DNA from 2 places in the Acinetobacter sp. CAU_H_29a_1 genome. Region 1 is predicted to be linked to the other one. Evidence: predicted binding sites of a transcription regulator. Region 1 holds the regulator's gene; the other holds the start of a gene.
The links. The regulator PhoB, encoded in region 1, activates phosphate uptake and scavenging genes when phosphate is short. The targets are predictions, from matches to a motif close to TGTCATNAANCTGTCATAA.
Positions count from the first base shown of each region.

Region 2: AC4MDD_RS12230 (inorganic phosphate transporter) is a predicted target of PhoB. The motif match lies at 1,823-1,841, and genes of this name have one in related genera.

Region 1 is NZ_CM178655.1:105,394-108,829, reverse strand. It holds gene AC4MDD_RS00500 (SDR family NAD(P)-dependent oxidoreductase) at 1-448, opposite strand, end outside; gene AC4MDD_RS00495 (TetR/AcrR family transcriptional regulator) at 652-1,350, shown strand; gene phoB (phosphate regulon transcriptional regulator PhoB) at 1,565-2,275, shown strand; gene phoR (phosphate regulon sensor histidine kinase PhoR) at 2,285-3,436, shown strand, end outside.
Region 2 is NZ_CM178655.1:2,452,990-2,456,425, forward strand. It holds gene AC4MDD_RS12225 (hypothetical protein) at 1-68, shown strand, start outside; gene AC4MDD_RS12230 (inorganic phosphate transporter) at 157-1,776, opposite strand; gene metH (methionine synthase) at 2,203-3,436, shown strand, end outside.

The DNA of each region.
Region 1 (3,436 bases):
GTTGAGCCGTGAGACCAAATAAGCTGGAAATATTGATGATATGCCCATCTCCTGTTTTCTTAATATAAGGCAGAAACTCTTTGGTGCCATAGACCACACCCCAGAAATTAATCCCCACGATCCATTCCAGCTCTTCATAGGATGCACCTTCTACGGTTGAACCCAAAGCAACGCCAGCATTATTAAAAATCATATTCACAGAACCATGATTTTGTACGGTTTCTTCAGCCCACGCTTGCATCGCTAAACGGTCTGAGACGTCTAATCTTTTCGTGGTGACACGGACATTGCTGCCTTGTAGCAGTTCAACTGTTTTCGCCAAACCTTGCTCATTAACATCACTCAATGATACATGACAGCCTGCCTTGGCCAATAAAAGTGCCAATTGTTGGCCAATACCCGATCCTGCACCTGTAATTGCCGCGACTTTATTTTTAAAATTCTTCATGAGATTGTGGTTGTCCTTTATCTTTGTACATCGACTGTAGATGCTTTTTTTATAATTGACAATATCAATTGTCATAAATTTAATAGCCAAAAGTGTCAAGTCCATGAAAACCAGCTAGAGATTAAAGCCTACGCATAGGTAGAGTCGTGGTTTATTGCTAAACTATGCAAAACCTTGGCTTTAAAATAGGGCGATGAAATCTGATGACGGCATCTGAACCAGTACAAAAAAACAGCGATAACAATAAAACCAAAGAAAGACAATTCAAGGGCTTATCGCTTTCTGAACGTAAACAGCTGCGTCGTGAAAAACTGATTGAAGCAGGAATTGAAGCCTACGGCACTCACGGCTTTTTTGCCGTGACGGTGAAAGATATTTGTAATGAAGCCAAGCTCACTGAACGTTATTTTTATGAGTCATTTAAAAAAAGTGAGCAACTGTTTCAAACTATTTTTTTAAAGCTGATCGATGAGTTACAGCACAATGTCATGCAAGCCATCATGCAAGCTTCTTCAGATCCACACAAAATGATTGATGCTGGACTGCGTGCCCTGCTCACCACCTTAAAAGATAATCCCCGCATGGCGCGTATTATTTATATCGATGCAATGTTGGTCCAAGAATTACATAACCAAGCCACCATTCATGAAACCATGACCCGTTTTGACCGAATGATTCAGGCCTTTGTGATGCTGATGATGCCGCAAATTAATCGTTCCGAACGAGAAATTTCGCTGGTCGCCACAGGCCTCAATGGCTATGTTACGCAAATTGCGATCCGTTGGGTGGTCAGTGGGTTTAAACAATCCTTTGAAGAAGTTTTAACCTCCAGCCGTATTGTGTTTATTTCACTCCTAGAAACCTTTTCTGACCCGAATGCACGGGAAAAATTGGATGTCTAAGACTTTTCACTTGGATGAGATCGGCATTTTCGAATGCAATTTAGATTAAACTTCCATTAATTTTGAATCCCAATATGACGATTTTTTGTCACATTTTTTTGCAAATTTCATCAATCGTCTGTTTTTTGCAATGATACTGTCATAATTAATCTTTGTAATAAGCCTGTCATAAAATTAAAACGGCCTGCCGTTACCTACAATAGGATATTGCGTTGTGAAAGATGACTACATTTTAATCGTCGATGATGAACTTCCCATTCGAGAAATGATTCACACCTCGTTGGATATGGCAGGCTTTCAATGCTTACAAGCCGAAGATGCAAAACAAGCCCACCAAATGATTGTGGATCAGCGCCCTGCTTTGATCTTGCTCGACTGGATGATGCCTGGTGGCGTCAGTGGCGTAGACTTATGTCGCCGTCTCAAGCGCGATGAAAATCTCTCTGAAATTCCAGTGATTATGCTCACGGCACGTGGTGAAGAAGACCATAAAGTACAAGGTCTGGACGCTGGTGCAGATGACTACATGACCAAACCGTTTTCGACCCGTGAATTGGTTTCACGCATTAAAGCCGTTTTACGCCGCGCTAATGCGCTCAGCGGTGAAAAATCGATTGATGCCAATGGCTTAATCTTAGACCCTGTCAGCCAACGGGTCAGCTTTGGCAATAATTTCCTCGACATGGGACCAACCGAGTATCGTTTACTGGCCTTCTTCATGACTCATCCTGAGCGTGCCTACACCCGTGCACAACTTCTTGACCAAGTCTGGGGTGGAAACGTGTATATTGAAGACCGTACCATCGACGTGCATATTCGCCGTTTACGTAAAGTGCTTGAGCCTTATGCGGCAGATCGCTTTGTGCAAACAGTTCGCGGTACAGGCTATCGATTCTCTACACGTGCGGATATCGCCCTAGGTTAATTTTGTTTTATGTATGAACCCTACCCGGTCCCTGAACTTGCGCGCGAGCATAAAAAAACGCGATACAGCAGTTTATGGGGCTTTGCCAAACAGGACTTACGTCTCCTTGCCTTTTTCTTGCTGATTGCAAGCTTGATTGGTTTTGGCGTTGGTTATTTTTGGACGTGTATCTCCTTTGCCTTTGCCGTTTTTTTCATTCTGCAAATGCGCTCTTTGTATTTGGTCAATGACTGGATTTCCAATCGTCCCTACGAAGTTCCACCCAACCTTGGGGGCATTTGGGGGGCATTATTGTTCAATGTTTATCGTGCACAGCGCCAAGAACGGATTGTACAAGCGGAAATGGTCGGGTTGATTGATCGGGCACAGTCATCATTGGTCGCTTTGCAAGAAGCCGTGGTGCTGATCGATGACATGCAACAAATTGAATGGTGGAACCCTGCCGCAGAACGGTTATTAGGCATCGAACAAAATGACCGTGGCCGTAATATTTTGACTTTATTACGCCAACCGAGTTTTGTGGATTATTACAATAATATTGATGCGGCACCAGATGGCTTAAAAATGAAGTCATCCAGTTTTGATGAACATTATGTTCAAGTCAAAATGACCCGATTTGGGGGTGAAAGTCGCTTACTAGTCGCCTATGACGTGACCCGCATGCACAATCTCGAACAAATGCGTAAAGACTTTGTCGATAACATTTCACATGAACTACGCACACCGCTCACAGTACTCAGTGGTTATATTGAAACCTTTACAGACCAAGAAGACCTCAACCCACGTTGGAAGCGGGCCTTTGACCAAATGCAGGCACAGGCCAAACGCATGAATGCCTTGGTGAATGATTTGCTATTACTGTCACGCCTAGAAAATGACAAGCAAATTGCTAAAAATCAAATCATTGATATGCCTAGCTTAATGAACCAACTTTATGACGATGCGCATGCCTATAATATTGATTATGGGCATACGCTCAATCTCGATATCGACAGTCATTGCGACTTAATCGGTTCAGATATGGAGTTGGCCAGCGCTTTTAGTAATCTGATTACCAATGCCATCAAATACACACCGAAAGGCGGAACGGTGACCATGGGTTGGCATGACAATGGTGAGCAGGCTTATTTTACCGTGGAAGATACTGGTATCGGCATTGAT
Region 2 (3,436 bases), 1.3 Mb from region 1:
CGGCACTTTATGGTTTTGCCGCAGACAAGCTACCACTCAACAAAGTATTTGCTTTACTGAAAAAGTAAGACCTTGAATACCCGCTTCAAGAAAATACAGAGCTAAAAAAACGCTACCTTCGGTAGCGTTTTTTATTATTGGTTTTTACCAATCAGATTAAACAAACTGTAGGAACAACCAGAACAAACCACCTGATAAACAGATCGTTGCTGGCAAGGTAAAGATCCAAGCCGAAAGAATGGTTCTCACTGTTGCAAAGTTTAGACCTGACTTATTCGCCACCATGGTCCCTGCTACCGCAGAGTTCAACACGTGGGTGGTCGATACTGGCATACCAAAGCCATCCGCGGCTGCAATCGTGGTCATCGCCACCAATTCTGCTGACATGCCTTGACCATAAGTCATATGGTTTTTACCAATACGCTCACCTACAGTCACGACAATACGCTTCCAGCCCACCATCGTACCTAGACCTAAAGCCAATGCCACAGCTACTTTTACCCATGTTGGGATGTACTGTAAGAATGAATCAAGGTTACTACGATATTCTTTTACCGTCTTCTTGCCCGCTTCAGACATCGCCGGCAATTGATCCGCTTTATCCAAACGTTTGAACGCTGTCGTGCTTAAGTACATGTCATTACGTAGTGCAGAAACTTCAGCTTCAGGAATATCTTTAAGATCTCCATAATGACAAACACGCTCACCCAAATGATCTGTCAAACTAGCTAAAGCAGGTACAACTTCTGGGGTCATTTCTTTAGTTTGAATATACTGCGTGATCACCGTACGGGCTTTTTCATCTGCAATATCGTTATGATTCGGATAAATCACAGCCGCCGTTTGATCTGAAAGTTGAGCAAATGACTGAATGTGCTGTGAATCTAAATTCTTATTTAAAGAATAAGCCAAAGGCACGATACCAATCAAAATCAGCATGATTAGACCCATACCTTTTTGACCGTCATTTGAGCCGTGTGCAAAACTCACACCGGTACAGGTAAAAATCAAAATAGCACGAATCAGTGGCGGTGGTGGTTTGTTACCTTCAGGTGGTTGGAACAGTTCCAGTTGTTTCTTAAAGATTTTTTTCACCAATAAGAACAATACTGCTGCAAAAGCAAAACCGATCATGGGTGAAAACAATAAAGCTTTACCGACTTTAATCACCTGATCCATATCAACACCTGAAGCACCACTGCCTGAATGCATCAAGTAGTTCATGATGCCCACACCCAAGATCGAACCGATCAAAGTGTGTGAACTCGATGCTGGAATACCCAAGAACCATGTGCCCAAATTCCACAAAATCGCAGCAATCAACATTGCAAATACCATGGCAAAACCTGCACCTGAGCTGACATTCATAATCAACTCAACGGGCAGCAGCGCAATAATACCGTAAGCCACTGCACCACTTGCAACCATAACCCCAAGGAAGTTACAGAAACCAGCCCACATCACCGCAACAGGCGCAGACAGTGCATTGGTATAAATGACCGTTGCAACCGCATTGGCAGTGTCGTGGAAGCCATTTACAAACTCAAAACCCAAAGCAATGAACAACGCCGTCGCTAAAAGGATTAAAGAGTAAAGATTCAGTGCAGGAACATGCGATAAGTCAGCAGAAAGCTGAAAGCCAATATAAATTAGCGTTGAAATAATGACCGTTAAAAACACCGGCATAAAAAATTTCGGTGTAGGTACGTGCACATTCGTCGACTTGACCTGTGTCACGTGCACCTGATCTTGGACGGGAGGAATATTAGAATTCATGCAGACGGCTAAAGAGGATATCAATATCCCCTATTGTTCAATTTAATTGTGACAATTATATGACAAATGCATGTCACATGAAGCCAATTTTTTCATAATTGGCTTATTTTAGATCAGCAGTAAATCGCTTATAAGCCTTGAACGCAATGTACTGGCTCAAAATTTAACTTTTCGGTGCGGATTACGCTGAATTATTTTCTTACATTTGACTATGCTGTCTGTAACAATCTGCTCCAATCAATATTTTTCATCTCTATTTATTCTGATCTATAAACATAGCGGGTCTATATTTCACTTTCGTGAAAACCAAAGCTAAATCAGCCTTTTTTATTTGCCATATAGCCAATACCACTTGAATTAGGCATCAATCAACCTGCTTTTCTGCTAAAATATTGCACGTTTTGAAAACCTGTTTGTGAGTTTTGAATGTCTACACTTGCCACCTTAAAAGCACTTCTTGCCGAGCGCATCCTTATTATCGATGGTGCGATGGGTACCATGATTCAGCGTCACAAGCTCGAAGAAGAAGATTATCGTGGTGAACGCTTTGTAGATTGGGCTTCTGACCTCAAAGGCAACAATGACCTTTTGGTGCTAACTCAGCCACAAATTATCCAAGGCATTCATGAAGCTTACCTCGATGCAGGTGCAGACATTATTGAAACCAACAGCTTTAACGGCACACGTGTTTCAATGTCGGATTACCACATGGAAGACCTCGTTCCAGAGATCAACCGTGAAGCTGCACGTCTAGCACGTGCGGCATGTGACAAATATTCAACCCCAGATAAACCACGTTTTGTGGCAGGTGTATTGGGTCCAACATCGCGTACTTGTTCAATTTCACCCAATGTAAATGACCCTGCTTTTCGTAATATTACCTTTGATGAACTCAAAGAAAACTATATTGAAGCAACGCATGCCTTAATCGAGGGTGGTGCAGACATCCTCTTGATCGAAACTGTGTTCGACACCTTGAACTGTAAAGCTGCGATCTTTGCAGTCAAGGAAGTGTTCAAGCAACTTGGTCGTGAACTTCCACTCATGATCTCGGGCACCATTACCGATGCATCAGGTCGTACTCTTACAGGTCAAACCGCAGAAGCATTCTGGAACTCGGTGCGTCACGGCGATTTACTTTCGATTGGTTTTAACTGTGCTCTCGGTGCGGATGCCATGCGCCCACACGTAAAAACCATTGCGGATGTTGCAGATACTTTTGTTTCTGCGCATCCAAACGCTGGTTTACCGAATGCCTTCGGTGAATATGATGAAACCCCAGAGCAAACCGCAGCCTTCATCAAAGAATTTGCTGAAAGTGGTTTGATCAATATTACAGGTGGTTGCTGCGGTACGACGCCTGATCATATTCGTGCCATTTACAATGCTGTTAAAGACATTCAGCCACGTCAGATTCCTGAAACCAGACCCGCATGTCGTTTAAGTGGTTTAGAACCATTTAATATTTATGATGATTCCTTGTTTGTTAACGTGGGCGAACGTACCAACGTTACAGGCTCAAAAAAATTCCTACGTCTCATCCGTGAAGAAAAGTTTGCTGAAGCTTTAGAAGTTGCACAACAACAAGTTGAAGCTGGTGCACAAATCATCGACATTAACATGGATGAAGGGATGCTCGATTCGCAAAATGCGATGGTGC